2 regions of the Dyella japonica A8 genome follow, and region 2 is predicted to be linked to the other one. Evidence: riboswitches for the same ligand, from Rfam matches in the RefSeq annotation. Region 2 holds a riboswitch; the other holds the start of a gene.
What was found. A riboswitch is a leader RNA that binds a small molecule or an ion and turns the genes downstream of it on or off. The one in region 2 is predicted to bind cobalamin.
Positions count from the first base shown of each region.

Region 1: another riboswitch for cobalamin. It lies ahead of btuB (TonB-dependent vitamin B12 receptor); the one in region 2 lies ahead of HY57_RS00845 (ribonucleoside-diphosphate reductase subunit alpha).

Region 1 is NZ_CP008884.1:1,665,098-1,670,210, reverse strand. It holds gene HY57_RS06850 (hypothetical protein) at 1-46, opposite strand, end outside; gene btuB (TonB-dependent vitamin B12 receptor) at 160-2,121, opposite strand; cobalamin riboswitch at 2,143-2,382, opposite strand; gene HY57_RS21875 (hypothetical protein) at 2,473-2,703, shown strand; gene clpB (ATP-dependent chaperone ClpB) at 3,506-5,113, opposite strand, start outside.
Region 2 is NZ_CP008884.1:199,118-204,230, forward strand. It holds gene HY57_RS00835 (M13 family metallopeptidase) at 1-571, shown strand, start outside; gene HY57_RS00840 (cation:proton antiporter) at 1,249-2,502, opposite strand; cobalamin riboswitch at 2,760-2,973, shown strand; gene HY57_RS00845 (ribonucleoside-diphosphate reductase subunit alpha) at 3,130-5,113, shown strand, end outside.

The DNA of each region.
Region 1 (5,113 bases), 1.5 Mb from region 2:
GCATGTCGCCGAAGTGCTTGAAGCGCGTGGCGATCATCACGGCCATAAGCACCAGCCACAGCGCGTTGAAACGGGAAACCGACAGTGCTTTCACGGGAGCTCTCCTGATCGATACGTCGCGGCGCGACGCCGGGCCCCCATGGGGCCCGGCGTCACGGGTTACTGCGCGGGCTGATAACGCAGGGTCAACATGTAGTTACGACCCGGCTGGTTGTAATACCACGCCGTCTCGTAACTCTTGGCGAAGGCATTGTTGAGCGCCAGCTGCAGCTTGAAGTCACGCGAGATCGCGTACGCCACGCGCAGGTTGGTGATCGCATAGGCGCCCAGCGGATGCTGGTTGGCCAGATCGTCGTAGCGCCGGCCCGACACGAACCAGGTGCCCCCCACGCTGAAAGCGCCGAAGGTGCGATCGATGTCGATGTTGCCCGTCTGGCGCGCACGGCGCGGCAGCAGCTTGCCTTCGTAGTTGGTGGATTCATCGCGCGGATCCAGCCAGGTGGCCGTGCCCGTCACCAGCCAGCCGGCGACGTTGCCGCTCACCACGCCTTCCGCGCCGCGGATGCGCGCCTTGTCCACATTGGCCGCCGCCTGCGTGGACGCATCGTAGGTGATGAGGTTGTTCACGTTGTTGCGGAACGCGTTCAACGACCAGTAGCCCCAGCCGTAGCTGCCGCGCAGGCCGAGTTCGATGTTCTGCGACGTCTCGGGCTTGAGGTCCGGGTTGCCGTAGTACGGGTAGTACAAGTCATTGAAGGTCGGCGCCTTGAACGCCGTGCCATAGCTGGCCGTCAGGCGCAGCGTCTGGGTGAAGTCCCAGCCCCACAGCAGGCTGCCGGTGTTCTTGCCACCGAACTGGCTGTTGTCGTCGTGGCGCACGCTGGCCTGGACCGACTGGCTGCCGAAGGTCTGCTGCCATTGCGCGAACACGCCACGGTTGATGCGGCCGTCCACCGGCACCTGCGTGAACGGATTGATGTAGCCCGCCGTGCTGTCCACGTGGTCGCGCTGCCAGTCGAAGCCCGTGCTGAGCAGCCCACCCCAGAAGCCGACGTCGGCCTGCAGCGAACCCAGATCGCGGTGCGTGTCGAAGCGGCTGACGTACACGCCCTGCAGATAGTCCTTCTCGAAGTCGTCGCTGGTGCCCGCACTGAGGGTCAGCTTGACGTTGCTGGCCGGGCGATAGTGCACGCTGCCGCCCACGACCTGGGTGGCGCTCTTGTCGGAGTCGGTGTACGTACCGGCGTAGTAGTTGTGGCCTTCGCTGCGATACAGGCGTACGTCCGCATCCCACTGCTCGTCGAACTTGTAGCCGCCCTGCAGCGTCACGGCGGTGTTGCGGTAGCCATCCTTGTTGGACTGGTCGGCAAAACAGGCCGCACCCACCTCGGCCGCACCCCATCGGCAGGCAGCGATGCCGTGCGTCTGGCTATGCGACGCCTCCAGCGAGTACCAGCCATCGCCGCTCTTGCCGGCGAAACCCGCCGAGCCGTTGAGCGTGCGATAGCTGCCCACGCCCAGGCTGAAGGACGGCACGAAGGCGCCTTCCGGGCGACGCGTGAAGATCTGGATCACACCGCCGATCGCTTCCGAGCCATACAGGCTGGAAAACGGACCGCGCACGATTTCGATGCGCTCGATCTGCTCGACCGGGATGTCCTGCAGCGCGGCCGTGCCCAGGGTGGCCGAGCCGATCTTGACGCCGTCGATCATCACCAGCACGTGATCTGCTTCGGTACCACGCAGGAAGGCACTGGTGGCCTTGCCGGCACCGCCATTGTTGGTGATCTGCATGCCCGGCGTGCCACGCAGCAAATCCGCCAGCGACGAGGGCTGCAGGCGTTCGATGTCGGCGCGGTCGATCACGGTGACCGCCGAGAGCGTCTGGCTCTGGGTCTGCTCGGTGCGCGTGGCGGTGACGACGACGCCGTCGAGGTTGGTGGTTCCCTCGTCCGCGAGCGCGGGGAAGACCACAGACAAAAGCGCCGTCGCCAGCACGGAACGACGGATCGTGGAAATTCGGATGGCCAAAACATTGCTCCTCAGCCGCGCCTGCCCGCGCGGATCGCATGGATAAAGGACAGGTGGAGGGAGACTTGGCGTCCGTGCGATACACGGCATCCCCAACATGGCCCACCGCCTGTCTGGTCGTACCTCAAGGCCGGTCTCCGGGCTCGCGGGCGAAGACGCTGACGTCTTCCAGATCGACGCCTTCCCGTGCGCGGGGCACAGTGGCTTGATGTCAGTCTGTCGATCCTCTCTGGATCGCACTCGCCTACCGTTGCGGGGGCAGCTCCGGAATGGGCGCTCACGCGCCGCACCGGATTCCCGTTTCAACCTTCGGCCGTTTGGCCGTTGGTCACCTCAGGTGGTGCGCATGGTAGCAGACAAGGAAATGTGAAGGCCGGGGGTGGCGAGGGTGGGCTTGCGAAAGGGGGCGCGCTGCTCGCCGGGGTATGGGGGTGGCCGTGGATGGGCGCGGCCTTAAGGGTTGGAGAGAGGGTTGGAGAGAGGGTTGGAGAGAGGGTTGGAGAGAGGGCTGGGGAGAGGGCTGGGGAGAGGGCTGGGGAGAGGGTTGGGGAGAGGGCTGGGGAGAGGGTTGGGGAGAGGGCTGGGGAGAGGGCTGGGGAGAGGGTTGGGGAGAGGGCTGGGGAGAGGGCTGGGGAGAGGGTTGGGGAGAGGGTTGGGGAGAGGGTCGGGTAAGGGGGCCATCTAGCCCCACCGCTCCATAAGCACCGTCATCCCGGCGCAGGCCGGGATCCAGTGACTTTGCGTTTGGTTGTCGCCTCAGACGATCCCGCGATCTGGCCGCTTACGCAGCGGGCGTTTCGACCTTCTGCCGAAGGCCGAGTCACTTTTCTTTTGCTGGCCCAAAAGAAAAGTAACCCAAAGAAAATGGCCTCAAGAGCCAGAGCTGGCAGCATTGCCCAGGGAAAAGCTCGAACGCTCGAGGCGGTTTGTTGCTTGGCTACCTCCGCCTCTACACAGCGGGTATTTCCAAGCGCTTCGCAACGCGCCAAGGCGATGAGGACTTAAAGCAGCGCCTCTCTGCTCTTTGGCGTGGTCGGAACCCGCACGGCCGCCCGCTTTTCTGTGGGAGCGCACCCTGTGCGCGACAACCTAACGGAGCGATGACTACGAGGCCCCGCAGTCGCGCACAGGGTGCGCTCCCACAGGGGACTCGCCACCTTCAGGAGGGCGGAAGCCCGCGGCAGGCGAGCCAGGTCGCCGTATCGCGACAACTAAACACCGAGGCTCTGGATCCCGCCCCTTGCCCCCTTTCCGGGGTACGCAGGGATGACGGCTAAAGAACGAAGCAGTGAGCCCCCCCTACCCCAACTCTCACCACGCTCGTCAAACCACCACCATCCACAACCACTCCTCGCGTGCCCCAAAAAAAGCGAGCAAGAAGCCCCCCCCGGCAAGAACAACAACCCCAGAAACAAAACGCCCGCCCTGCTCTCACAGGACGGGCGCTCCCCTTCGCCATCAACGCTTCAAGGCATCACTGCTTGTGAAACGTCAAATGGCCATCCTTCGCATCCACCACAATGGTGTCACCCGCAAGGAACTTCCCTTCCAGGATCTCCTTCGCCAGCGGATTCTCCAACTGTTGCTGGATGGCCCGCTTCAGCGGTCGCGCGCCATACACCGGATCAAAACCCACGTTGCCCAGCAGATCCAGCGCCTTGTCGCTGATCTCCATGCGCAGATCACGCTCCGTCAGGCGCTTCTCCAGATAGGTCAGCTGGATCAAGGCGATCTTGCGGATCTGCTTCTTCTGCAGCGGACGGAACACCACCAGCTCGTCGAGGCGGTTGATGAACTCCGGGCGGAAGTGCGCCTGCACCACGCCCAGCACCGCGGCCTTCATCTGCACGTAGTCGGCCTCGCTGTCACCAGCGTTCTCCTGGATCATCTGCGAGCCGAGGTTGGAGGTCATCACGATGACGGTGTTACGGAAATCCACCGTGCGACCCTGTCCATCGGTAAGGCGACCGTCGTCCAGCACCTGCAGCAGGATGTTGAACACATCCGGATGGGCCTTCTCTACCTCGTCCAGCAGGATGACGCTGTACGGGCGGCGACGCACCGCCTCGGTGAGGTAACCGCCTTCCTCGTAACCCACGTAGCCCGGAGGCGCGCCGATCAGGCGGCTCACGGAGTGCTTCTCCATGAACTCGCTCATGTCGATGCGCACCATCGCGTCCTGCGTGTCGAACATGAACTCGGCGAGCGCCTTGCACAGCTCGGTCTTGCCTACGCCCGTCGGGCCAAGGAACAGGAACGAGCCATACGGGCGATTGGGATCGGACAGGCCGGCGCGCGCACGACGGATCGCGTCGGACACGGCACGCACGGCCTCATCCTGGCCCACCACGCGCTTGTGCAGCGCCTCTTCCATGTGCAGCAGCTTGTCGCGCTCGCCTTCCAGCATCTTGTTGACGGGGATGCCCGTCCAGCGAGACACCACCTCAGCGATCTCTTCCTCGGTGACGCGATCCTGCACCAGCTTGAATTCCTGCTTCTCGGCGGCCTGCGCGGCGGCGAGCTGCTTTTCCAGTTCCGGCAGCTTGCCGTACTGGATCTCGCTCATCTTCGCGTAGTCCTGATGGCGCTGGGCCGTTTCCAGTTCCACGCGCGCGGCTTCGATCTGCTCCTTCACCTTGGTCGCGCCCTGCAGCGCGGCTTTTTCGGATTTCCAGATCTCGTTGAGGTCGGAGAACTCTCGCTCCAGCTTTTCGATGTCCGCATCAAGATCGGCCAGGCGTTTCTTGGAGGCGTCGTCGGTTTCCTTCTTCAGCATCTCGCGCTGGATCTTCAACTGGATCAGGCGACGCTCCAGGCGATCGAGCTCTTCCGGCTTGGAATCGATTTCCATGCGGATGCGCGACGCGGCTTCGTCCATCAGGTCGATGGCCTTGTCCGGCAGCTGGCGATCCGGGATGTAGCGGTTGGACAACGTGGCGGCCGCAACAATGGCCGGGTCGGTGATCTCCACGCCGTGGTGCACCGCGTAGCGTTCCTTCAGGCCGCGCAGGATAGCGATGGTGTCTTCCACGCTGGGCTCGCCCACGTAGACCTTCTGGAAGCGGCGCTCCAGCGCGGCATC
Region 2 (5,113 bases):
CATCCTGCAGCCGCCGATCTTCGACCCCAACGCCGACCCCGCCATCAACTACGGTGCCATCGGCGGCGTGATCGGCCACGAGCTCACCCACGGCTTCGACGACGAAGGCCGCAAGATCGACGCCTCCGGCGCACTGCGCGACTGGTGGACACCGGCCGACGCCAAGGCGTTCGAGGAACGCGCGAAGAAACTCGGCGCCCAGTACGACGCGTTCGACCCGCTGCCCGGCGTGCACATCAACGGCAACCTGACCATGGGCGAGAACATCGCCGACCTCGGCGGCCTCACACTCGCACTCGACGCCTACCATGCCTCACTGCACGGCAAGCCCGCGCCGGTGATCGACGGCCTCACCGGCGACCAGCGGGTGTTCCTAGGCTGGGCCCAGGCATGGCGCGGCAAACTCACCGACGACGCCATCCGCCGCCAGGTCACCAGCGACCCCCACTCGCCACGCGCCTTCCGCGTGAACGGACCGGTGCGCAATATCGATGCGTGGTATCAGGCGTTCGGGGTGCAGGCGGGGGAGAAGCTGTATCTCGATCCGAAGGAGCGCGTGCGGATCTGGTGACGATGCCGTTCAGTGGTCAACTTTAGCCTGGGGATAAAAGCCAAAGCTAAAAGCCAAAGCAAGAACAGCCAGAGCGAGAGCCGGAGCTGTCAGCAGAACATGACAAAGAGGCAGGTCCCTTGTGGGAGCGCACTCTGTGCGCGACTGCGGCGTCGCGGTGTCACCGCTCCGTAGGCTTGTCGCGCACAGGGTGCGCTCCCACAGAAAAGCGGGCGGCCGTGTGGCTCCCATCAGAGCTGAAGCGAAGCGAGGCCCCGCTTTAAGTCCTCATCGCCATGGCGCGTTGCGAAGCGCTTGGAAGTACCCTCTGTTTAGAGGCGAAGGTTGCCAAGCAACGATCTGCCTCACGCGTTCGGGCTTATCCCATCGGAATGCTGCCAGCTCTCAAGGCCATTTTCTTTGGGTTACTTTCGACGCGAAGCTAGTCCCCGTGGGATCTTTTGGGCCAGCAAAAGAAAAGTGACTCGGCCTTCGGCAGAAGGTCGAAACGCCCGCTGCGTAAGCGGCCCGATCGCGGTCACGCACGAGGCGACAACCAACCGCAAAGCCACTGGATGACCAGCCATGCGGCTGTTGAAAGGCGCCTCCGGCCTGCGACGCGAAGCTAGTCCCTGTGGGGCGCCGAAATGACGGCTAAAGGTTGAAGCGGCGGGGCAAACACCCACCGCCATCCGACCTCAACGCGATGACGACACCCGCATCGCGACATCGCGCGCGGCACCGTAAAACGCCACCACCATCGGCGTCGTCATCATCGTGGTGACAATCGCCATCACCAGCAGAATGGTGAACATCGCGCTGTTGATCACGCCGGCATCCAGCCCGACCTTGATGACGATGAGTTCCATCATGCCGCGCGCGTTCATCAGCGAGCCGATGGTGAAGCTGTCGCGCCACCCCTGCCCCGCGATGCGCGCGCCAGCCGTGCCACCGAGCAGTTTGCCCACCACGGATACCGCCAGCACCAGCAACAAGGCCATGCCCGCGCCACCGGTGAGCATCTGCGAGCTGGTGCTCAGGCCGGCCAGCACGAAGAACACCGGCAGCAAGGTCGCCACGGTCACATGCTCCACGCGCTCGATCAGCTTGTGCAGCAGGCGGTCGTCGCGCGGCAGGCAGGCACCGAACAGGAAAGCGCCGAACACCGCATGCAGGTTGAGCCACTCGGTGATCGCTGCGCAGCCGAAGGCGCCGGCCAGCAGAAAGGCCAGCACCGCCGCGTTCGCGTTGCCCTCGGGGGCATGACGCGCCAGCAGCCGCGCGCATAGCGGGCGCAGCACGAACCAGGTCAGCGCGAGCAGCAGCACCAGGCCGATCATGGTGCGCCAGAACGGCACCCAGTCGCCATGCGCACTGATCAGCGCCACCACGAAGGCGAGCATGATCCATGCGAGCACATCGGCCACGGCCGCCGCCGCCACGCCCAGGCGTCCGGGCAGGCTGTCGGTCATGCCGCGCTCCTTCACGATGCGCGCCATGACCGGCAACGCCGTGATGGCGCAGGCCGTGGCAAAAAACAGCGCGAAGGCCAGCCGGCTGATGCCCGGCGGCGCGTACTCGCCGTACAACAAAGGGGCGACACCCAGCGCAAGCGCCACCGGCAGCACCACCGCCAGGGCGCCGATCCATGCCGCTGGCCGCATCAGGCCACCCTGCGCGCTAGCCGGCACGCGCAGCTCCGCGCCCACCACCACCATGAACAGCACCAGGCCCAGCGTGCTCAGGCTTTGCAGGCCGCCGAGGCTTTGCAGGGGAAACAACTGTTGCTGCCATGCCGGAGCGATGGCGCCGAAGACGATCGGCCCCAGGGCCAGCCCAGCGAGCATCTCGCCCACCACGGCCGGCTGCCCGAAGCGCCGCGCGATGGACGCGATCACCCGCGCCACCACGATGATCACCAGCAATTGGACAAGCAGCAGCGGGTGGCCCATGCACGGGTCTCGATGGGCCGGGGTGGCCCGAAGGCAGGCCGCGAGATTGCCCCGTTGGAGGGAGGCTTCGCAACCTGCCACGGCGGCGCGCCGCCTCCGCCAGCCATGCGCCAACCCGTCCCCGCCGGGCCGATCCGGCGCGGGCCGGCCCCGCGAAAATTTTCTGGCCTTGGCTAACTCCGCCCCCGTCCTGGGGTTTTCGGGGTTATCCACGCGAAATCCACAATCTATTGGGTTGACCCACCCCCGCCAGCCCGATATGTTGTGCCCCGTCGGTGCCACTCTCAGACTTAATGTCGGAATGGCTTAAAACGGGAATCCGGTGGAAATCCGGGACTGCCCCGCAGCGGTAAGCGGAAACGAAAGCCAACAACGCACTGGCCCTCAGCGGCTGGGAAGCGGGAGCGAGTAGGCCGGGTCGCAAGACCCTCGTCCGCAAGTCCGAAGACCTGCCGACAGCTGCGGCCAACGCGCCGTGGTGCGTGGTGACGGCTTCCGCGGGGAGGTGCGTCGATGCGCGGGGCGACGAGCCCTGCTGCTCGACCGTCCGCGAAAACCCCACCCCATTTCTTTCAGCCCTGCGCGCGGGAGCAGGCGGTTGATGACCAAGCTTGGAGCGAAGTCGCCATGCAGCCTATCGATACCACCGGTCGCGAACGTAACGACGAGCGCGCCGACAGCACCGTTTTCCCCGCCGACACCGCCGTGGCTGAAGCGCCGCGCGCGGATGCCCCGTTCGCCCTGACCCCGCCCCACAACCCGGGCCAGATGCGCGTGACCAAGCGCAGCGGCCGCCAGGAAGTGGTGGACGTGAACAAGATCGTGCGCGCCGTGACCCGCAGTGCGGAAGGCCTGCACGCGGTCGACCCCATGCGCGTGGCGCTCAAGACCATTGGCGGCCTGTACGACGGCGCCACCACGCAGGAGCTGGACCAGCTCTCCATCCGTACCGCCGCCGCGCTTACCGCGGAAGAGCCCGAGTACGGCCAGCTGGCTGCCCGCCTGCTGGGCGCGTTCGTCGACAAGGAAGTGAGCGGCCAGGAAATCCAGAGCTTCTCGCAGTCCATCGCGCGCGGCGCGGAGCTGGGCATTCTCAACGAGCGCCTGCGCGACTTCGTCGCCACCAACTCGCGCAAGCTCAACGACGCCATCGACCCGCTCGCCACGCGCCGTTTCGAATACTTCGGCCTGCGCACGGTGTACGACCGCTACCTGCTGCGCCACCCGCAGCTGCGCAAGGTGATCGAAACGCCGCAGCACTTCTTCATGCGCATTGCCTGCGCGCTGGGCGGCAACGAGATCGGCGAAACGCTGGAGCTGTATCGCCTGCTCTCCTCGCTGGAATACATCGCCAGCTCGCCGACGCTGTTCAACGCGGGCACCGCGCACGAGCAGCTCAGCTCGTGCTTCCTGCTCGACTCGCCGTCCGACTCGCTGGAGTCGATCTACGAGAAGTACGGCGACGTGGCCAAGCTCAGCAAGTTCGCCGGCGGCATTGGCCTGGCATACTCGCGCGTGCGTTCGCGCGGCTCGCTCATCAAGGGCACCAACGGCCACTCCAACGGCCTGGTGCCGTGGCTGAAGACGCTGGACGCCTCCGTCGCCGCGGTGAACCAGGGCGGCAAGCGCAAGGGCGCGGCCTGTGTGTACCTGGAGCCGTGGCACGGCGACATCGAGGAGTTCCTCGAGCTGCGCGACAACACCGGCGACGAAGCGCGCCGCACGCATAACCTCAACCTGGCCAACTGGATCCCCGACGAATTCATGCGTCGCGTGGAAACCGATGGCGAGTGGTCGCTGTTCGATCCCAAGATCGTGCCGCACTTCGTCGACAGCTGGGGCGAGACCTTCGAGAAGGCCTACCGCGAAGCCGAAGCCGCCGGCCTGGCCACCAAGAAGGTGAAGGCGCGCGAGCTGTACGCCCGCATGCTGCGCACGCTGGCGCAGACCGGCAACGGCTGGATGACCTTCAAGGACCGCAGCAACGCCACCAGCAACCAGACGGCGAAGGCGGAAAACGTCATCCACCTGTCGAACCTGTGCACCGAGATCCTGGAAGTCACCAATGCCGACGAAACGGCGGTGTGCAACCTGGGTTCGGTGAACCTGTCGCGCCACGTGGTCGACGGCCGCTTCGATTTCGACAAGCTCGCCGCCACCGTGCGCACCGCCGTGCGCCAGCTGGACCGTGTCATCGATCTGAACTTCTACCCGATCGACACCGCCAAGGTCGCCAACAACAAGTGGCGTCCGGTGGGCCTGGGCGTAATGGGCCTGCAGGACGTGTTCTTCAAGCTGCGCCTGCCCTTCGATTCGGCTGAAGCGCTGGAACTGTCCACGCGCATTGCCGAAGAGATCTATTACAACGCGCTGTCGCAGTCGAACGAACTGGCGATGGAACAGGGCGCGCACCCGGGCTTCGCGGAAAGCCGCGCCGCCAACGGTGAGCTGCAGTTCGACTACTGGACCAACGCCAAGCCGAACGACCAGGCACGCTGGGACGCGCTCCGCGAGTCGATCAAGGCCAAGGGCCTGCGCAACTCGCTGCTGATCGCTATTGCACCGACCGCCACCATCGCCTCCATCGCCGGTTGCTACGAGTGCATCGAGC